3 regions of the Streptomyces sp. NPDC002125 genome follow, and region 3 is predicted to be linked to each of the others. Evidence: riboswitches for the same ligand, from Rfam matches in the RefSeq annotation. Region 3 holds a riboswitch; each other region holds the start of a gene.
What was found. Region 3 has a riboswitch for cyclic di-AMP ahead of ACWCQM_RS16230 (NlpC/P60 family protein). Riboswitches for the same ligand answer to the same signal wherever they lie in the genome.

Region 1: linked by a shared signal. The riboswitch ahead of ACWCQM_RS29715 (M23 family metallopeptidase) and the one ahead of ACWCQM_RS16230 (NlpC/P60 family protein) in region 3 are both predicted to bind cyclic di-AMP.
Region 2: linked by a shared signal. The riboswitch ahead of ACWCQM_RS31505 (transglycosylase family protein) and the one ahead of ACWCQM_RS16230 (NlpC/P60 family protein) in region 3 are both predicted to bind cyclic di-AMP.

What each region holds. Positions count from the first base shown of each region.
Region 1 covers NZ_JBSFDD010000022.1:27,624-35,243, forward strand. The annotation lists gene ACWCQM_RS29700 (bifunctional acetate--CoA ligase family protein/GNAT family N-acetyltransferase) at 1-2,639, opposite strand, end outside; gene ACWCQM_RS29705 (HPr family phosphocarrier protein) at 2,803-3,084, shown strand; gene ACWCQM_RS29710 (GntR family transcriptional regulator) at 3,255-3,959, opposite strand; gene ACWCQM_RS29715 (M23 family metallopeptidase) at 4,198-4,989, opposite strand; cyclic di-AMP (ydaO/yuaA leader) riboswitch at 5,003-5,169, opposite strand; gene ACWCQM_RS29720 (M16 family metallopeptidase) at 5,405-6,787, opposite strand; gene ACWCQM_RS29725 (M16 family metallopeptidase) at 6,814-7,620, opposite strand, start outside.
Region 2 covers NZ_JBSFDD010000025.1:20,258-27,877, reverse strand. The annotation lists gene ACWCQM_RS31525 (Ppx/GppA phosphatase family protein) at 1-410, opposite strand, end outside; gene ACWCQM_RS31520 (DUF501 domain-containing protein) at 445-978, opposite strand; gene ACWCQM_RS31515 (FtsB family cell division protein) at 1,049-1,519, opposite strand; gene eno (phosphopyruvate hydratase) at 1,612-2,898, opposite strand; gene ACWCQM_RS31505 (transglycosylase family protein) at 3,259-3,954, opposite strand; cyclic di-AMP (ydaO/yuaA leader) riboswitch at 3,955-4,126, opposite strand; gene ACWCQM_RS31500 (transglycosylase family protein) at 4,440-5,429, opposite strand; gene ACWCQM_RS31495 (cytochrome P450 family protein) at 5,535-6,830, opposite strand; gene ACWCQM_RS31490 (nucleoside triphosphate pyrophosphohydrolase) at 6,827-7,620, opposite strand, start outside.
Region 3 covers NZ_JBSFDD010000008.1:89,203-96,822, forward strand. The annotation lists gene ACWCQM_RS16220 (peptidoglycan DD-metalloendopeptidase family protein) at 1-1,383, shown strand, start outside; gene pcrA (DNA helicase PcrA) at 1,465-3,939, opposite strand; cyclic di-AMP (ydaO/yuaA leader) riboswitch at 4,197-4,355, shown strand; gene ACWCQM_RS16230 (NlpC/P60 family protein) at 4,354-5,508, shown strand; gene ACWCQM_RS16235 (hypothetical protein) at 5,581-5,934, opposite strand; gene ACWCQM_RS16240 (NlpC/P60 family protein) at 6,292-7,359, shown strand; gene ACWCQM_RS16245 (GNAT family N-acetyltransferase) at 7,372-7,620, shown strand, end outside.

The DNA of each region.
Region 1 (7,620 bases), on a different contig from region 3:
TCGGCGGCGTCGCGGTCGGTGGCGGGGACGAGGCGGTGGGCGGTGTCGCCCAGCAGTTCGGACGGCGCACCGGCCAGCCCGAAGGAGAGGACGGCACCGGCGGCCGCGTCGATCGAGGCCCGTACGACGGTGTCGACGCCCCTGGGTGCCATGGCCTGGACGACGGGGCGGAGTTCCGCGGGCGTGCCGAGCAGTTCGGTGAGCTCGTCGTAGGCCCGGCGCAGGGCGTTCTCGTTGGCGAGGTCGAGCCGGACGCCACCGAGGTCGGCCCGGTGGCGGAGGTGGGGCGCGGTGGTCTTCAGGGCCACCGGATAACCGATCTTCGCGGCCGCGGCCACGGCCGCGTCGGGGTCCGGGGCGGCGAGCGCGGGCCGCACGGTGACGCCGTAGCGGGCGAGCAGTTCCCGTGCCTCGTCGTGGGTCAGCGGGCGGCCCCGCGGGGCCGGGTCGGGACCCAGCAGCGTCTCGATCAGCCCTGCTGTCCCCGCCTCGTCGATGGTGTCGTCCAGGAATTCGGGGACCTTGCCGGGGGTCGCGGCCTGCCGCCGCCACTGTGCGTACCTCACGGCCTCGGCGAGCGCCCTGGCCGCCCGCTCGGCGGCGGGGTAGGCGGGAATCCGCCCGGCGGAGGGCTCGGGGTAGGCGGGCGTGGCCGGCGACGCGGTGGGCGGAGGGGCGGCCTGCTCCGTGGTCTGCGGCGCGGCCGGGGGCGGCGTCGGCAGCGGGGCCGGGGGCGTGGCGGCGGGGCGCGCCGCGGGAGGGGCCGCCGTACTCGTGGCGGCGGCGAGTGCCTGGGCCAGGCCACCCATCTCCACGTGCACCACCGCCACCGGCTTGGCCGGGCCGGTGGCCGCCGCCTCGCGCAGGGCGGTCGCCAGGACCTCTCCGTCGCCGGTCTCGGCCTCGCCGTTCTCCCCCACCCAGGGGATCGCGGTGACGATCACCGCGTCACACGTACGGTCCGCGAGCGCCTCACCCAGTGCGTAACGGAAGTCCTGCGGTCCGGCCGCCGTGGTGAGGTCCCGGGGCGGGCGCGGGCGCAGCCCCTCGGCGAGGCAGGCGTCGTAGGCGAGGAGGCCGAGGGACTCCGAGTTGCCCACGATCGCCACCCGGGGGCCGTCCGGCAGGGGCTGGCCCGCGAGGAGCAGGCCCACGTCGACCAGCTCCGTCACGGTGTCGACGCGGATCACGCCCGCCTGGCGCATCAGTGCCGAGACCGTCGCGTCGGGGATGCGGCTGACCGGTACGGCGTGGCCGGGCGGGGTCGAGCCGCTGTGCCGGGCACCCTTCACCACGACCACCGGCTTCACGGCGGCGGTGCGGCGGGCGAGCCGGGTGAACTTGCGCGGGTTGCCGAGCGACTCCAGGTACAGGAGGGCGACATCGGTGCCCTGGTCCTCGTACCAGTACTGGAGGAAGTCGTTGCCGGAGACGTCGGCCCTGTTGCCCGCGGAGATGAAGGCCGAGAGTCCGGCGCCCCGCCGGTGGAGGCCGGACAGCACGGCGATGCCGATGGCGCCGGACTGGGTGAAGAGCCCGATGCGCCCGGCCTTCGGCGACTCGGGGGCGAGGGAGGCGTTGAGGCGGACCTCGTCCGAGGTGTTGATGATGCCGAAGGCGTTCGGGCCGATGATCCGCATGCCGTACGAGCGTGCCTGCCGGACCAGTTCGCGCTGCTTCTCCCGGCCGTCGGCGCCGCGCTCGGCGTAACCGGCGGACAGGACGACGAGCCCCTGGACGCCGTGTTCGCCGCAGTCGGCGACGGCCTCGGGGACCCGGTCCGCGGGGACGGCGACGACCGCGAGGTCGACCTGTTCGCCGATCTCCCCCACGGAGCGGTACGCGGGCACCCCGTCGACGGTGCGCAGATCGGCGTCGAAGGACGTGTTCACGGCGTACGCGCGCCCGGTGAAGCCCGAGGCGAGGAGGTTGCGCAGCACCGTGCGGCCCACGCCGCCCGGCGCGCGTCCCGCGCCGATGACCGCGACGGAGCCCGGGGTCAGCAGGCGCTGGACGGAGCGCGCTTCGGCCCGCTGCTCACGGGCGCGCTGGACGGCGAGGGACTCCGCGGTGGGTTCGATGTCGAGGGTGAGATGGACGGAGCCGTCCTCGAAGCTGCGCTGCTGGGTGAAGCCGGCGTCCCGGAACACCTTGATCATCTTGTTGTTGGCGGGCAGCACCTCGGCGGCGAAGCGGCGGATGTCACGCTCCCTGGCGACCGCGGCGATGTGTTCGAGGAGCGCCGACGCCACACCGCGGCCCTGATGGGCGTCCTGGACGAGGAAGGCGACCTCGGCCTCGTCGGCCGGGGCGGAGGCGGGCCTGCCCCGGTCGTCGATCCGGTCGTAGCGCACGGTCGCGATGAACTCGCCGCCGATCGTCACCGCCAGTCCCACCCGGTCGACGTAGTCGTGATGGGTGAAGCGGTGCACGTCGCGGGCGGAGAGACGGGGGTACGGCGCGAAGAAGCGGTAGTACTTCGACTCGTCGGACACCTGCTCGTAGAAGCTGACGAGCCGCTCGGCGTCGTCCGTGGTGATGGGCCTGATGCGCGCGGTGCCACCGTCGCGGAGGACGACGTCCGCCTCCCAGTGGTCGGGGTACGCGTGATGCGGACTCTGCTCCGGCGAGGGCTCCATGGGCAAAGCCTACGGCGCGTCGCACCGGTCGCGCCGGGTTCGCGGCGAAGGCACGCTGAGGGGGCCGCCGGGCGTGAGCGGGCCGGCGGTGAGCCCAGGCCCGGCAGCGCGCACCGCATGAGAGACTGGTCTAGACAACCATTGATACGTGAAGGGCAGAACCATGGCTGAGCGCCGCGTCAACGTCGGATGGGCCGAGGGCCTGCACGCCCGCCCCGCTTCCATCTTCGTCCGTGCCGCCACGGCCTCCGGCGTCCCCGTGACGATCGCCAAGGCGGACGGCAACCCCGTGAACGCCGCGTCCATGCTGGCGGTGCTCGGCCTGGGCGCCCAGGGCGGCGAGGAGATCGTGCTCGCGTCCGAGGCCGACAACGCCGAGGTCGCTCTGGACCGTCTGGCGAAGCTGGTCGCCGAGGGGCTCGAGGAGCTCCCGGAGACCGTCTGATTCCGGCCGTTCCGGATCGGAGAATTTTTCACGGAAATGCCGCGGCACCCCCACGGGGGCCGCGGCATTTCTGTTTCCGTGACCGGCTTCACGGAGCACCGGAAAAACTGAATCAGGGCAGCAAAAAGAAAGCCCTGCGCGAATTACCTTCTTTGTATACGGCGCCATTGTTAATGACGGACTCCCGCGATGTTTACGGGGTGTTGCGAAGTCCTCACCCGCATCCCGCCCGCCGCGCTGCCCTGCCGGTCCGTGCGGCGCAGCCGGTGGGCGGCGGCGGCCCGCTCGGCGTGCTGGGCGGCCAGGGACCTGGCCCGTTCCGCGTCGCCGCGCGCCACCGCGTCGACGAGGGCACCGTGCTCGGCCCAGGAGTCCGCGGGGCGGGCCGGCTGCTCGACGGAGTACATCCAGGCGATCTTGTGCCGGAGCTGGGTGAGCAGCGCGATCAGCGCGGGGCTGCCCGAGGCCTGCGCGAGCGTCTCGTGGAACCAGCCGCCCAGCGAGCGCAGATCCTCCCCCTCCCCCCGGCGGACCCGCTCCTGACCCAGTCTGACCAGGCCTCGGAGCACCTTGAGGTGCGCGTCGGTACGGCGCTGCGCGGCCCGTGCGGCCCCGAGGGGTTCCAGGAGCATGCGGATCTCCAGGAGGTCCGCCGCCTCCTGCTCCGTGGGCTCGGCGACGCAGGCGCCGGCGTGCCGGCGGGTGACGACGAATCCCTCGGACTCCAGGGTGCGCAGCGCCTCGCGCACCGGGACGCGTGAGACGCCGTAGCGTCGCGCGAGTACCTCTTCGGTGAGGCGGCCACCGCGTTCGAAGACACCGGAGACGATGTCGTCACGGATCGCCGTGCATACCGAATGCGCGGGAATGCGCATGTCCGAACCTCCGCCTTAATCCCCGCGAAACGCGGCCGACCGACGCCTGTTCTGTGACTCTATTGCAACCGGCGGGAATTTCCGATGGCGGGGTGGAATCCATGGATATCTTTTAGCCAGGGAGCACTTCCACGCGCGCTTGGGCGGGCGCCCCTCCCGGGCACACGGAGAAGGCCCCGGCGGGTGGGCCGGGGCCTTCGTCGTACGCCCGGGAGGGGCGCTGTCACGCTGTGCGGAGTCAGACCTGGACGCCGTGGGAGCGGAGGTAGGCGACGGGGTCCATGTCGGACCCGTACTCGGGGGTGGTCCGGGCCTCGAAGTGCAGGTGCGGTCCCGTGGAGTTGCCGGTGGAGCCGGAAAGGCCTATCTGCTGACCCGAGGTGACGCTCTGGCCGACGGAGACACCGATCGAGGAGAGGTGGCCGTACTGGGTGTAGGTGCCGTCCTTCATCCGGAGCACGATGTTGTTGCCGTACGCGCCGCCCCAGCCCGCCTCGACGACCGTACCGGCGCCGACCGCGACGACGGAGCTGCCGGACGCCGCCTGGAAGTCCACGCCGGAGTGGCTGCCGGAGGACCACAGCGCGCCACCGGACTTGTAGCCGGTGGTCACGTGCGAGCCGGCGACCGGGAGGTGGAAGGCGTTCAGCCGGGCGCGCTCGGCGGCGCGGGCGGCACGGGCCTCGGCCTCGCGGACCTCCTTGGCGCGGGCTTCGGCCTTGCGCTTCGCCTCTGCCTTCGCCTCCGCCTTGGCCTTCGCCTCGGCCGCGGCCTTCGCGGCGAGCTCGGCCTGGTGCTTCTGGGCCTTCGCCTGGGCGTCGATCTGGGCGGCGAGCGTGGCGTCGAGGGCGACGGTCTGGGTCAGACCGGTGCTGCTCGCGGGGGCCTCGGAGTCCGCGGCGAGCGCCGGGGAGGCCGTGGCGCCGATGACGCCGGTGGTGGCCAGGGCCGCGATGCCGGCGACCTGGGCGCTCTTGCGCGTCAGGCGGCTCGGGGCACGGTGCTTCCCGGTGGCACGGATGAACGCCATGGAGGAGCTGGTCCTTTCCTTCCTTCTCGCCTACCGGGTTAGCTGACGGGTTCGGAGCAGGAAGGTCTCCTACGGGCCCCCTGCCTCGCGCGAGGCGCAGGGATCCGATTCACCCCAGGGACTTCATGGGTCCCCGGCTCCCCAGGCTCGCGCCTGACGGGGACTCGGCGATGACTGTCCGGCGCCGCGGTCGCGGCATACGTCTGGCGGACAGCCGGGCTGACGCTAGGTCGGGCCGCTTCGCATCTCCAAACGGAACGGGCCTTTTGTCGGACATCCCACAGGGCATTTCGCACCTATAACGACAAACAGGACATGCGGCGGAACCCCGGCGAGAGTGCCCTCGCCGGGGTCCTTTCCGTACTGCTTCGCCGGTTCACGGAGGCCGTTTCCGCCCGTCCGTACCCGGTGGCCGTCAGCCGGTGACGACCGACACCTCGCCGATGCCCAGCGCCCGGACGGGCTCGGCGATCTTCGAGGCGTCACCGACGAGCACCGTGACCAGCCGGTCGACCGGGAACGCACTGACCACGGCCGCGGTCGCCTCGACGGTGCCCGTCTCGGCCAGGCGCGCGTAGAGCTGGGCCTGGTAGTCGTCCGGCAGGTGCTGCTCCACCTGGTCGGCGAGCGTGGCCGCGACGGACGCCGCGGTCTCGTACTTCAGCGGGGCGACACCCACGAGGTTCTGCACGGCGGTCTCGCGCTCGGCGTCGGTGAGTCCTTCGGCCGCCAGCGTGCGCAGGACCTTCCACAGGTCGTCGAGCGCGGGCCCGGTGGACTCCGTGTCCACGGAGCCGCTGATCGCGAGCATCGCGGCACCGGCCGGCCCGGAGGAGGAGCCGGGAGCCGTCGACCGCAGTACCTGGCCGAAGGCCCGGACGCCGTAGGTGTAGCCCTTCTCCTCGCGCAGCACACGGTCCAGCCTGGAGGTGAGCGTGCCTCCCAGGCAGTAGGTGCCGAGGACCTGGGCGGGCCACACGCTGTCGTGCCGGTCCGCGCCGATACGGCCGATCAGCAGCTGGGTCTGGACGGCTCCGGGCCGGTCCACGACGACCACGCGGCCGGTGTCGTCCGCGGTGATCGGCGGGACCGGGCGGGCCTGGCCCGCGTTGCCCGACCAGTCGCCGACGGTGTCGTCGAGCAGGGCGTCCAGGTCCACGCCGGTGAGGTCGCCGACGACGACCGCGGTCGCGGTGGACGGACGGACATGGGCGTCGTAGAAGGCGCGCACGGCCGCGGCGTCGATCCGTCCCACGGTCTCCTCGGTGCCCAGGCGCGGGCGCGACATGCGTGCCGTGGCGGGGAAGAGCTCCTTGGAGAGCTGCTTGGCGGCCCGCCGGGCCGGGTTGGCCTGCTCATGCGGGATCTCGTCGAGGCGGTTGCGCACGAGGCGCTCGATCTCGTCCTGCGCGAAGGCGGGGGCCCGCAGCGCCTCCGCGACCAGGCCGAGGGCCTTGGCCAGCCGGGAGACGGGGACCTCCAGGGAGACACGGACGCCCGGGTGGTCGGCGTGCGCGTCGAGCGTGGCGCCGCAGCGCTCCAGCTCGGCGGCGAACTCCTCGGCGGAGCGCTTGTCCGTGCCCTCGGACAGGGCGCGCGCCATGATCGTGGCCACACCGTCCAGGCCCTCGGGCTCGGCGTCCAGCGGCGCGTCGAGGAAGATCTCCACGGCGACGACCTGCTGGCCGGGGCGGTGGCAGCGCAGCACGGTCAGGCCGTTGGGCAGGGCGCCGCGCTCGGGCGCGGGGAAGGCCCAGGGCCTGGCCTCGCCGGCGGTCGGCTGCGGGTGGTACTCCATCGCTACTCCAGTCACGGCGGCGTCGGTCACTTGTCCGCCCCCTCGTGCGCGTCGGTGCCCTCGGTGTCGTCGGCCGGTTCGACCGGCTCGTAGACCAGGACCGCCCGGTTGTCGGGGCGCAGGTGCGCCCGGGCCGCCTCCTTGACCTCGTCGGCCGTCACGTCGAGCACCCGGCCCACGGCGGTCAGGGCGAGCTGCGGGTCGCCGAACAGGACGGCGTACCGGCACAGTTCGTCGGCGCGGCCGGCGACCGTGCCGAGCCGGTCGAGCCACTCGCGCTCCAACTGCGCCTGGGCCCGTTCCATTTCCTCCGGGGTGGGGCCGTTCTCCGCGAAGCGGGCCAGCTCCTCGTCGACGGCCGCCTCGATCTGCGGCACCTCGACACCGCCGGACGTCTTGACGTCCAGCCAGCCGAGCGAGGGCGCGCCCGCGAGCCGGAGCAGCCCGAATCCCGCCGCCACCGCCGTACGGTCGCGGCGGACCAGGCGGTTGTGCAGCCGGGAGGACTCGCCTCCGCCGAGCACGGTGAGCGCGAGGTCCGCGGCGTCGCACGCGCGGGTGCCGTCGTGGGGCAGCCGGTAGGCGGCCATCAGCGCACGCGCGGGGACCTCCTCCTGGACCACTTCGCGCAGCTGCTCGCCGATGATGCCGGGCAGCGTGCCGTCGCGCGGGGGCTGCTTGCCGTCGTGGGAGGGGATGGAGCCGAAGTACTTCTCGATCCAGGCGAGCGTCTGCTCCGGGTCGATGTCCCCGACCACGGAGAGCACCGCGTTGTTCGGCGCGTAGTACGTACGGAAGAACGCCTGCGCGTCCTCCAGCGTCGCCGCGTCCAG
Region 2 (7,620 bases), on a different contig from region 3:
AGATACGGCTTCTCCAGGTGGTCGCTGCCCGCCAGCTCCTTGGTGGCACCGTCGAAGGACAGCTGCGCCTCCTGGTCACCGGTGACGACCTCGGGCTCGACGCCCAGGATGTCCAGCACGCCCTGGACGAACACGGCGCTGTTCTCCGCGTCCCGGGAGGCGGAGGTGGCGACGAAGCGGATGCGCTCGGCGCCGAGCTCCTTGATCACGGCCGCGTAGTCGCGGCACGCGTCGAAGGTGCGCTCCAGCGCCTCCGGGGCCAGCCTGCCGGTCCGGTCGACCCCCTGGCCGAGACGGACGATCCGCATCCGGCGGTCCAGCTCGGTGAAGTGCCCGGTGGCGGGGTCCGCGTCCGCGACGAGCAGGCGGATGGAGTTGGTACCGCAGTCGATGGCGGCAACGCGGGTCATGGGGCTCCTGTGGTTGTACGGGGACCGCGCGGGGTCAGGACGCGTCGGCGTCGCCGCACGGCGTGACGCAGGGGCCCTTGGCCCACCACTCCGGCAGCATCGCGATCGCCTCGTCGCCCAGCGGGTTCACTCCGGGGCCGGCCGCCAGCGAGTGGCCGACCAGGACGTGCAGGCACTTCACCCGGTCCGGCATGCCGCCGGCGCTCGGGAAGCCCTCCAGGACCTCGATGGCGTCGCGGCGCGCGATGTAGTCCTCGTGCGCGGCCCGGTAGGCGGCGGCCAGCTCCGGGTCGGTGGCCAGGCGCTCGGTCATCTCCTTCATGACCCCGTTGGCCTCCAGCGTGCCGATCGCGGACGCGGCGCGCGGGCACGTCAGGTAGTACGTCGTCGGGAACGGCGTGCCGTCCTCCAGACGGGGCTGCGTCTCGACCACGTCCGGGTTGCCGCAGGGGCAGCGGTGCGCGATGGCGCGCAGACCGCGCGGCGGGCGGCCGAGCTGGAGCTCGAACGCGGCGATGTCCGCGGCGGTGGGCGTGGTGGATTCGGTCTGCGGAGGGGGCGTGTCCATGCCTGCCTTGAATGTCATCGGTCGGACTGTATGAATCGGTGCGGGGAGGGGGCACGGTACCGCGACGGGGTCACTCCCGGTCCGCGGTGTCGACGCCGTCCCAGAGGTTCGAGTGCCAGGGCCGCCCCGTCTCCCCCGGCTCACCGCGGCGCACCTCGGCCGCGTCCGGGTCGACCACCGTATAACCGGTCTCGCCGGGCAGCACGTAGTGCAGGTGCTCGCGGGCGAGACGGCGGATGTACGCGTCGTCCTTGAGCCGCGCCTTCTCGTCCCGCAGCTCCTCGGTCCGCGCCCGCGCGTCCTGCGAGAGCCTCTCCTGCTCGGCGATCTGGTCGCGCTGGGAGATGTACTGCCGCATGGGATAGGCGAGCGCCACCACCAGGGAGCAGACGATCAGCGCCAGGAAGGCGGCCCGGCCGGTGAGCCGGGAGCGGCGGGCCTGACGGCGGTTCTGGGACCGGTAGACGCGGGCCGCCGTCTGCTCGCCGAGCAGCCGCAGCCTGGTCGCGGTGGAGAACCGGTCGCGGTCCTTCCCGGCCATGTCTCACGCTCCCCGTTACGCACGTCCGTCCCCGCACACGGTACGGGACCGAGTGCGGGGACGGACGGAGGCTGGTGCCCGGACTCGGGCCGTCAGCCCTCGAAGCGGAACCGCGGGAACGCCGAACGCCCGGCGTAGACCGCGGCGTCGTCGAGGATCTCCTCGATGCGCAGCAGCTGGTTGTACTTGGCGACGCGGTCCGAACGGGCCGGGGCGCCGGTCTTGATCTGGCCGCAGTTCACGGCGACGGCGAGGTCGGCGATGGTGACGTCCTCGGTCTCACCGGAGCGGTGCGACATCATGCACTTGAAGCCGTTGCGCTGGGCCAGCTCGACGGCGTCCAGGGTCTCGGTCAGCGAACCGATCTGGTTGACCTTGACGAGCAGGGCGTTGGCCGAGCCCTCCTCGATGCCGCGGGCGAGGCGCTCGGGGTTGGTGACGAACAGGTCGTCACCGACGATCTGCACCTTGGAGCCGAGCTTGTCGGTGATGACCTTCCAGCCGGCCCAGTCGTCCTCGTACAGCGGGTCCTCGATGGAGACCAGCGGGTACGCGGAGACGAGCTCCTCGTAGTACTCGGTCATCTCGGCGGCCGAGCGGGACTTGCCCTCGAACTCGTAGACGCCGTCCTTGTAGAACTCGGACGCGGCGACGTCGAGCGCGAGCGCGATGTCGCGGCCGGGGACGTAGCCGGCCTCCTTGACGGCCTCGAGGATGAGGTCGAGGGCGGCGCGGTTGGACTCGAGGTTGGGGGCGAAGCCGCCCTCGTCACCGAGACCGGTGGACAGGCCCTTGGTCTTCAGGACCTTCTTCAGCGTGTGGTAGATCTCCGCGCCCCAGCGCAGGGCCTCGGAGAAGGACTCGGCGCCGATCGGCGCGATCATGAACTCCTGGATGTCCACGTTGGAGTCGGCGTGCGAGCCGCCGTTCAGGATGTTCATCATCGGAACGGGCAGCAGGTGCGCGTTCGGGCCGCCGAGGTAGCGGAACAGCGGGAGGTCGGACGCCTCGGACGCGGCGTGCGCCACGGCCAGCGAGACGCCGAGGATGGCGTTGGCGCCGAGGGAGCCCTTGTTCTCGGTGGCGTCCAGGTCGAACATCGCCTGGTCGATGAGGCGCTGCTCGGTGGCGTCGTAGCCGACGAGCTCCGGGCCGATCTGCTCGATCACGGCGAGGACGGCCTTCTCGACGCCCTTGCCCTGGTAACGGTTGGGGTCACCGTCGCGAAGCTCAATGGCCTCGAACGCGCCGGTGGAGGCTCCGGACGGAACAGCAGCACGTCCCGTGCTGCCGTCGTCGAGGCCAACCTCGACCTCGACCGTGGGGTTGCCCCGGGAGTCGAGGATTTCCCTGGCTACGACGACGTCGATGGACGGCACGAGGCATCTCCTTCTGGGATCTGACACTGGTTGGGCAGGGTCACTGTGGCCTTGCGGCACGAGCCTAACCGGCCCGGCCCGCTGCGTCGGCCGTCCGCCCGCCCCCTGGGACGAAAAAGGACCCAAGGGCCCGTATTACGGGCAAAGCTCCAGAATTTTACTGGCAAGTAACTACAACAGTTGAACGATCGCGCCCGCCGGCGGCCCCCGGCGGCTCCATTCCGCGGAGCGCCGAAACACCTCCGGGAACCCGTTCCGCACAGCACCGAAGGTTTCCGGTGCCGGACACGGCCCCGGCCCGGCGCGCAGGGGGGTGGGCGCACCGGGCCGGGCCTCCGGGGCAGGAGGAAGGACCCCGGACTACTTCAGGTGGAGCTGCTGACCCGGGAAGATCAGGTCGGCGTCGTCGACGATGTCGTCGTTGAGCTTGAAGAGCTTCTCCCAGCCGCCCTTGACCTTCTCGGCGTCGGCGATCTTGCTGAGGGTGTCTCCGGCCTTGACCTTGTACTCGCCGTCGCCCTTCTGGACCTTCTCGCCGGTCGGGGTCGTGACGGTCTTCTCGGCCTTCGGCTCCGCGCGCTTCTCGCTGCGGTTGGCGGGCTGCTCGGCGGTGCGCTCCGGCTGGGTCTTCGTCTCGGCCGCCTTGGCGCCGGAGCCGGTGTCGACACCCGGGTCCACACCGTCGTTCGTCAGACCGCCGGCACCGGCGCAGGCCCAGGCGCCCGGGCCCTGGAGGTCGAGGAGCTTCTCGGCGGTGGCTATCTGCTGGTCCTTGGTGGCCAGGTCGGCACGCGCGGCGTACTGCGTACCGCCGGCGGCGGCCCAGCTGGACTGCGAGAACTGGAGCCCGCCGTAGTAGCCGTTGCCGGTGTTGATGGACCAGTTGCCACCGGACTCGCACTGCGCGACGGCGTCCCAGGTGGCGACGGAGGCGGCGGAGGCGTTGGTCGCGCCCATCAGCGGCACGGCGACGGCGGCACCGGCGACACCGGCCAGGGTGGCGACACGGACGGCCTTGGACGGGCGGCGGTGCTTGCCCTTGCTGGAAAGCAGCATGGTTCTCCTCACCGACGCCTACGAGGTGAGCTGTCGGGTTCGGGCCTGTGAGTTGCCCGGTCGCCCGCACTCGCGGACGACTTCACCCCGAGCCGTGCCCGCGTCCGTCTTCCGACGGCCGGGTCCGGCGCTTACCTGGGTCCCCCGCTCCTGCCTACGGCGCTTTACGCGTCGGTTCCCTTCGTCCGACGGCAGGATTCGGCGTGACGGTCGAAGGTGCCCGCGGTGCGAGCGGCTCCGACCGTAAACACACGCAACCCCTACATTCAAAGATGGACATAACGGTCAATCAACATGAACCGGAATGGTGCGTCGAGCCGTTTGCGCAGGTCGGAGCCAATATGGACGGACCGGACAGGCGGAGCGCGGCAATTGAAGCAAAGAGACCCATGTCTCACTTACGCATAAGTGGACATAGGCCTCTGAACTACCCCTGATTTCGGGGTGTTTTCCCGCTTTGGATCAGTTGTGGATCAACCGCCGGATCAGCTGCCGGACACGGCCTCCGCCTGGGCGTCGGCTGCGTCCGTCCGGGCGTCGGCGGCGTCCGCCGCGACGTCGAGGACGAGGTTCTGGCCGGGGAGGATCAGGTCCGGGTCGGAGCCCAGCTCACTCTTGTTGGCCTCATAGAGCGCGGGCCAGCCGCCGGGGAGCTCCTGCGCGTCGGCGATCGCCCAGAGGTTGTCGCCCGAGCGGACGGTGTACGTGCTGTCCGCACCCTGGCGCGCGTCGGAGTCGCCCCGGGAGGCGTGGCGGCCGGACTCGCGTCCGCTCCCCAGCTCCGAGCCCGTGCTCGCGCTCGCCTCGGGGGCGGGGGTGCCGCGGTGCTTCCCGCCCTTCGCGGCATCACCCTTCGACGCGCCGGACCTCTCCGAGGCCTCGGGCGACGGAGTGGCGGACGGCGACGCGTCGGCACCCGTGGAGGCGTCCACTTCATCGCTCTTGTCCGTCTTTGCGCCGGACTTGTCCTTGGCCTTGTCCGACTTCTCCGAACCGTCGGCCTCGTCGGAGGCCTCGTCGGAGGGGGTCTCGGACCCGGTCGCGGTGTCCGAGGACTCGGCGGAGGGCTCGCCGCCCGGGTCGACACCCGGCAGCGTCCCGTCCAGGGCGAGCCCGGAGATCACGGCGCAGCTGGGCCACGCCTGCGGGCCCTTGTCGTCCAGCACCTTCTCGGCGACGGCTATCTGCTGCGAGCGGCTGGCGAGGTCAGCCCTGGGGGCGTAGTCCTTGCCGCCGTAGGCCGACCACGTCTCCTGCGAGAACTGCAGGCCGCCGTAGTAACCGTTGCCGAGGTCGGCGCTCCACATGCCGCCGCTCTCGCACTCCGCGACCCGGTCCCAGGTCGTGGCGTCTGCGGCCTGTGCGCCGCCGGCACCGAGGAGCGGGATGGCGATGGCCGATCCCGTGACGCCTGCGGCGACGACGATGGCGGGTGCCTGGCGAGGGCGACGGTGTCTGCCGGTCGCGGAGCCCATGGGATTGCCTTCCGTGTGACTGACATGTGACGGGTGAGTCGAACGGTGAACCTAGCCCTACTCGAACGTGTGTCACAAGTCGATGCAGCGGAGATCACGTGAAAGTCACAGAGTTGACAGGCTGTCACTTTTTTCGGCCGGGCGCCCCGGTTCGAACTCGACAGGAAGCGTGCGCAGTCCACGCATGATGAGCCCGCCCCGCCAGCGCAAATCGGCAGGTTCCGCAGCGAGCCGCAGGTCGGGGAGGCGCCGCAGCAGCGTCGCCAGAGCCACCTGGCCCTCCAGACGGGCCAGCGGAGCACCCAGGCAGTAGTGGATGCCGTGCCCGTATCCGAGGTGCTGATTGTCACTCCGCGCGAGATCCAGGGTGTCCGCATCCTGGAATCTGGCCGGATCACGATCCGCAGCGGCCAGAACCACGAGAACGGGGTCCCCCGCCGCGATCTCCTGGCCCCCCAGCGTCACGGGCTCGGTGGCGTACCGCCAGGTCGCGAGCTCCACCGGCCCGTCGTAGCGCAGCAGCTCCTCGATGCCCGTGGCGAGCAGCTCCGTCTCCCCCGCTTCGAGGGAGCGCTCCAGGCGCTCGCGCTGGGCCGGGTCGCGCAGCAGCGCGTACGTGCCGTTGCCGATGAGGTTCACGGTGGTCTCGAAGCCGGCGAAGAGAAGGATGAAGGCCATCGCCGCGGCCTCGTTCTCGCTGAGGTGCTCGCCGTGGTCACTCGCCCGGATCAGCCCGGAGATCAGGTCGTCGCCGGGATTCTCCCTCTTGCGGTGGATGAGTTCGGCGAGATAACCGCGCATCTTCTTGACCGACCTGGCCACCCCGCCGCGCGGGCCGCCGCCGTGGCGGATCATCATGCCCGCCCAGTCGCGGAAGTCGTCCTGGTCCTCGCGCGGCACCCCGAGCAGGTCGCAGATCGCGTAGATGGGCAGCGGGAAGGCGAAGTCATGGATGAGGTCCGCCTTCCCCTCCTCGATGAACGAGTCGATGAGGTGGTCCGTCAGCTCCTGCACGCGCGGCGCGAACTCCGCGACCCGGCGCGGGGTGAACGCCTTGGACACGAGCCGGCGCAGCCGGGTGTGGTCCGGGGGGTCGATGTTCAGCAGATGCGTCATCAGCTCCGCCTTGCGCTCCCCCGGGATGCCCGTCTTGCCCTTGGCGTTCGCCGACCCCGCGTGGTGCGCCGGGTTCTTGGAGAGGCGGGTGTCGGCGAGGGCCTGCCTGGCATCCGCGTACCGGGTCACCAGCCACGCCTCGACCCCGCTGGGCAGCGCCGTGCGGTGCACGGGGCTGTGCTCGCGGAGCCAGGCGTAGGCGGGATACGGATCGGAGGCGAACTCCCAGGTGAAGAGTTCGGGTGCTGCGTCGGGCGCGGATGCCGCCCCGGGGCTGTCGTTCACCCCTCGACGCTATCCGGAGCGCTCCCGCCGCCGTCCGGGGCGTCCCCGGCACCCTCCCGGGCGGTCCCGAGCCCCTCCGCCGCCCGGATCGCGTCCCGGTAGGCGCGGGCGGCGGCCCGCAGGGCGGCCTCCGGATCGGTGCCGTCCTGCTCGGCGCTCACGGCCAGGGCCAGCAGCCGGTAGCCGACGCCGTCCCCCTGGGGGAGCGCGGCGTCGATCCCCGCCGTACGGGCCCGGCTGCCGAGCTTGGCCGCGAGCGCGAGGCCGGGCTGCCCGAGCGGCACCCCGTCGGTGACCGAGGCGCGCTGCTTCTCGATCGCCTTCGTACGCAGCCAGTGCGCGTGGACGTCCTCCGGGGTCTCGGCGGTCTCGTCGCCGAACACATGGGGATGACGGTGGATCAGCTTGTCGACGATCGTGGCCGCGACGTCGTCGACGCCGAACGGCTCCTCGGGGTCCTCCTGCGCGATCCGGGCGTGGAAGACGACCTGGAGGAGTACGTCGCCGAGCTCCTCCCGCAGCTCCTCGCGGTCACCGTCCTCGATGGCCTCGACGAGTTCGTACGCCTCCTCGATGGCGTACTTCGCGAGGCCCTCGTGCGTCTTCTGCGAGGTCCACGGGCATTCACGCCGGATACGGTCCATGACCTGGACCAGATCCAGGAGACGCGCCCCCGGCAGGTCGTACGAACCGGGCAGCAGCTCCAGGTCCGGCATCCGCACCCGGCCGGAACCGCCGAGCCTGGCCAGTCCGTCGGTGAGCGGCTGATTGCCCTCGCCGCCCACCAGCA
Region 3 (7,620 bases):
CAGCAGGCCTCGTACGACGCCTACGGCGCGCAGGCCCACCCGCAGGCGCCGCAGGGTTACGACACCACGGCGGCCTGGATGCCCGAGGACGGGATCCCCGCGCAGGCCCCCGCCCCGGACGCCACGGGCCAGTGGGACACCAGCGGCTGGGACCACACCGGCCAGGCCGACCAGTGGGCGACGGGCGACACGGGCGCCTTCCCCACCACGACCTTCGACACCACGGCCTACGCGACCGGCACGTTCGCCGTCCCCGCCTTCGAGGGCACGGGATACGAGGGCTTCGAAACCGCCGACACCGGTGCCTACGACGCGACCGCCTGGAACACCGGCGCCACGCCCGAGACCACGGCGTACGCACCCGAACAGACGTCGTATCCCGCGCACGAACACCAGTCGGCCGCCTACGCCCCGTACGAAACAGCCGAGTTCGGCGCGCACGACGCCCGCGGTCACGATGACACGCCCGGCCTGCACGACACGCTCGGCGCCCACGACACGACAGCTGACGCCTACGACGAGGCCCCGGTGGCCGACGAGGCCGATCCGCTGCCGGACGTCATCGATCTCACCGCGGGCCACGCCTCCGGGGCCGCCTCCACCGCCGCCCGCCCGGTCGGCCGGTCGGCCGCCCCGCGTGGCGGAGGCCGAGGACGGCGGCGTACCCCGGCGAAGCGTTCCGCGCTCCTCACCGTGGCCGTGCCCTCCGCCTGCGTCATGAGCGTCGCGGGTATCGCCGCGGCCTCCGTGAGCGGCATCGGCGGCGAGGAGACGAAGGGCGAGACCGCCTCCATGACGGCTGCCGACGTCGTCAAGCCGGCCGTGGCCAACAACGAGCTGGACACCCAGCTCGCCGCTCTCAACGCCGACGCCGAGAATTTCGCGGACCGCGCCAGCCGCACCCAGGAGCGCATCGACCTGAGGGAGCGCCAGGCCGCCGAGAAGAAGAAGCGCGAGGAGGAGGCGGCGCGCCGCGAGGCCGCCCGTCCCAAGTTCGCACTGCCCGTGAAGCAGCACGGCCTCAGCGCCACCTACGGCCAGGCCGGGGTGAACTGGATGTCCGCGCACACGGGCATCGACTTCCCGGTCTCCTACGGCACCCCCGTGATGGCGGCGACCGACGGCACCGTGCGCACCCAGTTGAACAGCGCGTACGGAAACATGGTGATCGTCACCGCCGCCGACGGCACCGAGACCTGGTACTGCCACCTCAGCACCGCGCGCATCCGTTCCGGTTCGGTCAAGGCCGGTGACGTCATCGCCTACTCGGGAGACTCCGGCAACTCCACCGGACCCCACCTGCACTTCGAGGTACGGCCCGGTGGCGGCTCTGCGATCGACCCGCTGCCGTGGTTCCGCAGCCACGGCATCAACCCGTACTGAGCCCTGCGCCGGAACCCGCACCCGGACCCGTGCCGCGTCAGGGGCAAGGGCTGCTGCCCCCGCCCCTGACGCGCCGGCGGGTCAGAGCTTCTCGACCGGGGCGTACCGCAGCAGGAGCTTCTTGGGCCGCTCGTCGCCGAAGTCGACCGTCGCCTTCGCCTGGTCGCCGAACCCCTCGACCGCCGTCACCGTGCCCAGCCCGAACTGATCGTGCGTGACCCGGTCCCCGACCACCAGGGTGACCACCGGCTTCTCCGAGGTGCGCCGGGTCGCGAACCCCGAGGGACCGGACTTCGAGCGCGACGAGGACAGCGACGACGTGATCCCCGACGTGGGTCCCGCCGGAGCGGCCATCGGTCCCTTGCGCTTCCACTCCAGGTGCTGGTCCGGGATCTCCTCCAGGAACCGCGAGGGCGGGTTGTACGAGGGCTGGCCCCAGGCGCTCCGCATCGCCGCCCGGGTCAGATACAGCCGCTCGCGGGCGCGCGTGATGCCCACATAGGCGAGCCTGCGCTCCTCCTCCAGCTCCTTCACCTGGCCCAGCGCGCGCATGTGAGGGAAGACGCCGTCCTCCATGCCGGTCAGGAACACCACCGGGAATTCGAGGCCCTTGGCCGTGTGCAGCGTCATCAGCGTGATGACGCCCGAGCCGTCCTCGTCCTCGTCGGGGATCTGGTCGGAGTCGGCGACGAGCGCGACCTTCTCCAGGAACTCGGCGAGGGTCCCCGCGCCCTCCTCCTCCGCGCGCTCCTGCTCGAATTCGAGGGCGACCGCCGCGAGTTCCTGGAGGTTCTCGACGCGGGTCTCGTCCTGCGGGTCGGTGGAGGCCTGGAGTTCGGCGAGATAGCCGGTCCGCTCCAGGACCGCCTCCAGCACGACGGCCGGGCCCGCGCCGGACTCCACGATCGTGCGGAGCTCCTCCATGAGGGTGTTGAACCGCTTCACGGCGTTGGCCGAGCGGGCCGCCATTCCGTACGCCTCGTCGACGCGGCGCAGCGCCTGCGGGAAGGAGATCTTCTCGCGCATCGACAGGGCGTCGATCATCGCCTCGGCCCGGTCGCCGATGCCCCGCTTGGGAACGTTCAGGATGCGGCGCAGCGGGACGGTGTCCTCGGGGTTGGCGAGGACCCGGAGGTAGGCCAGGACGTCCCTGACCTCCTTACGCTCGTAGAAGCGCACTCCGCCGACGACCTTGTAGGGCAGTCCGACGCGGATGAAGATCTCTTCGAAGACACGGGACTGGGCGTTCGTGCGGTAGAAGACGGCGACGTCGCCCGCCTTCGCGTCCCCCGCGTCCGTCAGCCGGTCGATCTCGTCGGCGACGAACTGCGCCTCGTCGTGCTCGGTGTCGGCGACGTAGCCCGCGATCCGGGTGCCCTCGCCGGCGTTGGTCCAGAGGTTCTTGGGGCGGCGGCTCTCGTTGCGCTCGATGACGGCGTTGGCGGCGGAGAGGATCGTCTGCGTGGAGCGGTAGTTCTGCTCCAGCATGATCGTGGTCGCGTCGGGATAGTCCTCCTCGAACTGGAGGATGTTGCGGATGGTCGCGCCGCGGAAGGCGTAGATCGACTGGTCCGCGTCACCGACGACGCAGAGCTCGCCGGGGGCCTCGGCCTCTCCGGACGGGCCCACCAGCTCACGCACCAGGGTGTACTGCGCGTGGTTGGTGTCCTGGTACTCGTCGACCAGGACGTGACGGAAGCGGCGGCGGTAGTGCTCGGCGACGTCCGGGAACGCCTGGAGCAGGTGGACCGTGGTCATGATGATGTCGTCGAAGTCCAGGGCGTTGGCCTCGCGCAGCCGCGCCTGGTACAGCGCGTAGGCCTGGGCGAGAGTCTTCTCGAAGCCTCCCCCATTCTCGGCTTCGCTCGAATGGGAGGTGCCCCCAGCGGCCTGCCCGGCGAACGTCTCCTCGTCGATCAGCTCGTTCTTCAGGTTCGAGACCTTCGCCGTGAACGACTTCGGCGGGTAGCGCTTGGGGTCGAGGTCCAGATCGCGGCAGACCAGCGCCATCAGCCGCTTGGAGTCGGCGGCGTCGTAGATCGAGAACGACGAGGTGAAGCCGAGGCGCTTGGACTCGCGGCGCAGGATGCGCACGCACGCGCTGTGGAACGTCATGACCCACATGGCGTTGGCCCGCGGTCCGACGAGCTGCTCGACGCGCTCCTTCATCTCGCCCGCAGCCTTGTTGGTGAAGGTGATCGCCAGGATCTGCCCCGGGTGCACCCCGCGCTCGGCCAGCAGATGGGCGATGCGGTGGGTCAGCACCCTGGTCTTGCCCGATCCCGCGCCGGCGACGATGAGCAGCGGGGACCCGGCGTGCACGACGGCGGCGCGCTGCTCGGTGTTCAGCCCGTCGAGCAGCGCGGCCGAGTCGATGACGGGGCGCGGGGCGCCGTCGCGGTAGTACGCGTCGCGCGGCGGCGGAGGCGCGTCGAAGACGTCCTCGAAGAGGCCCTCGGGCACGGCTTCGGGGGCGTGTTCCTCCGGGGGCGGCGGGGGTCCGTCGTCCGACTGCTGGAGGCCGGTCAGGAAACTGTCGTCAAAGAGGCTGCTCATCGCCTCACGAGTCTAGGCGGCCGCACCGACAGCCCGGGGCCTCATCGGCGACAAGGGCCAAGGCCGTGCGCGTACCGAGACGGAACACCCACGGTGGGTGAGATTCCGGATACGGTCCGGGGCGCGCGGACCGCCTTCCGGAAAAGGTCACGAAAATGTATCGGGCATATCGAACATCAACCTTCACAGGGACACCACGGGTTGGCTAGCGTGCTCCGACGGGTGCCCCGTACCCCCTTGAGGCGAACCGCGCCGCACGGGCACCCCCGCCGAATCCGCACTCCCCCGGGAGCCCGGAACCGGGGACCCACACGCAGCACCGGGGTGAATCGGTCCGTCTCCACCGGACCGTAGGGCAGCCTTCCGTTCCGCCCGAACCCGACAGCTAACCCGGTAGGCGGTCCACGGAAGGAGATGCCGGCCTTGGCGTCGCATCGCAAGCCGCGCACCCGGGTGCGCACCACCACCCCTGCCGTCGGTCTCACGACCGCGGCGCTCGCCTCCGTCACCCTGCTGTCCACGCAGAGCGCCACGGCCGCCCCCGCCGAGCCGAAGCCCAGCATCGAGGAAGTCCAGAAGAAGGTCGACGCCCTCTACCGGCAGGCCGGCACCGCGACGCAGAAGTACAACGAGGCGAAGGCCGCGCAGACCGAGCAGCGCTCCAAGGTCGACGACCTGCTGGAGGCCGCCGCGAAGCGCGCCGACAAGCTCAACGAGACGCGCCGGGAGCTGGGCAACTACGCCGCCGCGCAGTACCGCAGCGGCTCGATCGCCCCGACGGCGACGTTCTTCCTCGCGGACGACCCGCAGTCGTATTTCGACCAGGACCAGCTGATGGCCCGGATGACCAGCCAGCAGCAGAAGGCGGTCGCCGACTTCCGTACGCAGCAGAAGGAAGCCGCGGCAAAGCGGGCCGAGGCGACGAAGAGCCTGGAGACGCTCACCGAGTCGCAGGCCACGCTGCGCACCAGCAAGCAGGACGTGCAGGCGAAGCTCTCCGAGGCCCGCACGCTGCTGTCGAAGCTGACCGCCGAGGAGAAGGCACGGCTGGCGGAGCTGGAGCGCAAGAAGGAGGCGGAGGCGAAACGCAAGGCCGAGGAACTGGCCAGGCAGCAGGCCGCCGCCGCGAAGGAGAAGGCCGACCAGGCGGCCGAGGAGGAGGCCGCGAAGGAGGAGGCGGGCACGGAGACCGGCGGCACGGGCTCCGACAGCGGCTACGCCTCGAAGGCCGACAAGGTCCTCGCCTTCGCCGCCGCCCAGATCGGCAAGCCGTACGTCTGGGGGGCGACGGGCCCGTCCTCGTACGACTGCTCCGGGCTCACCCAGGCCGCCTGGAAGGCGGCCGGCGTCGATCTGCCGCGCACCACGTGGGACCAGGTCGAGGTGGGCACCCGGGTGGCCACGGCGGACCTCCAGCCGGGGGACCTGGTCTTCTTCTACGACGACATCAGCCACGTCGGCATCTACAAGGGCGACGGCATGATGATCCACGCGCCGAAGCCGGGTGCGAACGTCCGCGAGGAGTCGATCTACTACATGCCGATCTACGGCAGCGTGCGCCCGGCGTAGCCTCGCCGCCCGCACACGGCGGGGGGCCCGGAAGTGATCCCCCGGGCCCCCCGCCGTGCGACCGCCTGCCGCTCAGGTCCAGAGCGTGGCGATGAAGATGTTGGCGACCGTCAGCCCGCCGACCGCGGCGAACGCGCCCTTCTCCACCTTCTCCTCGTCCCGCTTCACATAGACGAGCGCCAGGATCACGATCAGGACCAGCAGCTTCACGCCGATCTTGATGTTGTTCACGGTCTGGTCGTCGGCCTGGTTGAGGCCGACGAGGGCGACGCCCGTCACGAGCATGGTGAGCGCGCCGTGCAGCATGGCCGGCACGAAGCGCGCCGTACCCGCCCCCATGGCCTTCATCTGGGTCAGGAAGCCGCCCAGCAGGGAGGCGATACCGATGATGTGCAGGGCCACGAAGACATTGATGAGTACGTCCATGGCCGCAGCCTAACCACGCCCATACCAGCACTCTTCGGCCAGGTACGACTTCCCGATGAATTGCCCCCGAGCCTGCGCGGATTGTCGGACTCCGGTTGATTTTTCCGGTCACTCGGCGGAAGTGAAACAGCACATGCGGGCAATAGCTGTCATTACGCCTCTTCCCGGCGCCCCGGGTTTAGCGTCCCTCCCAGGTGACCGACTCTGCACCGCCGCCCCGTACCGGGTGGCACCCCGGTCACCCCGCCGGGAGATCCGGCGGCGGGCCGCTCCCCCCTGTGGTGGCCCGTCGCCGGACCCGGGCGGGCCCGCCGGTACCCCCCGACGGGCAGTCGAACGGAAGGACGCACCACCCTCGTGGCCGCGCATCGAAAACCCGCTCACCGCAAGCCCAAGCAGAGTCTGTTCTCCGGCCCTGCTGCCCGCACCGCCGCGACGCTCGCCCTGGCCGGGGCCGCCACCGCGACCTGCCTGGACGGCGCCGCCCAGGCGGAGCCCCAGCTCACCCCGGCCCAGGTCAAGGCCAAGGTCGACCGGCTGTACCACGAGGCCGAGGCGGCCACCGAGAAGTACAACGGCGCCAAGGAGACGGCGGCCCGCTCGGAGAAGTCCGTCGACGCGCTGCGCGACGAGGCCGCCCGCAGGACCGAGCGCCTCAACACCGCGCGTGACGCCCTCGGCGCGTACGCCACCGCCCAGTACCGCAGCGCCGGCGTCGACCCCGCCGTGCGGCTGGCCCTCTCCTCCGACCCGGACGAGTATCTGGAGCGCGCCTCCTTCGAGGACCGGGCGGGCGACCGTCAGGCGGGCGCGATCAACGGCGTACGCCGGCAGATCAGCGACCTCGCGCAGGTGCGTGCCAGGGCCGAGGACGAGCTGGAGGTCCTCGCCGCCCGCCGGGCCGACCTGAAGAAGCACAAGGACGAGGTCCGGACCAAGCTGTCCGGCGCCCGGAAGCTGCTGGCCACCCTCACCGCCGCCCAGCGCGCCGCCTACGAGCGTTCCGCCGACGCCGCGCACGGCGGCACGGACCGCGCCGACCGGAGCGCCCCGCGCGGCTCCGTGGCCGCGCCCAACGCCCGCGCGGCACAGGCCGTGGACTTCGCGTACGGGGCGCTCGGCAAGCCGTACGTCTGGGGCGCCACCGGGCCCTCGTCCTTCGACTGCTCGGGGCTCACCCAGGCCGCGTGGCGCGCAGCGGGGGTGTCCCTGCCGCGTACCACGTACACCCAGATCAACGCGGGCCAACGCCTCTCCCGCTCCGAACTGGCCCCGGGCGACCTGGTGTTCTTCTACCCGGGAGTCACCCATGTCGGGCTCTACATCGGCGGCGGGCAGATGATCCACGCCCCGCGCCCGGGCGCGCCCGTACGTATCGCGCCGATCTCCGAAATGCCTTTCGCGGGAGCGACCCGCGTCGCATAGGCTCCCGGCCTCATGGACACAGCCATCCAGAACTACGTGCGTACGCTCACGCTCAGCTCGCCGGACCACTACCGGGTGGGCCCGTTCACCGTGCGCCACAACCCGGGCTGGGAGCTGAAGTTCGCCAACTACGCCATCCCGGACCAGGGCGCCGAACCGACCGCCGGGGACATCGCCGACCTGGTCACGGCGTTCCGCGAGCACGAGCGGCTGCCCCGGCTGGAGTTCCTGCCCAGCTGGGCGCCCGCCGTCGAACCGGCC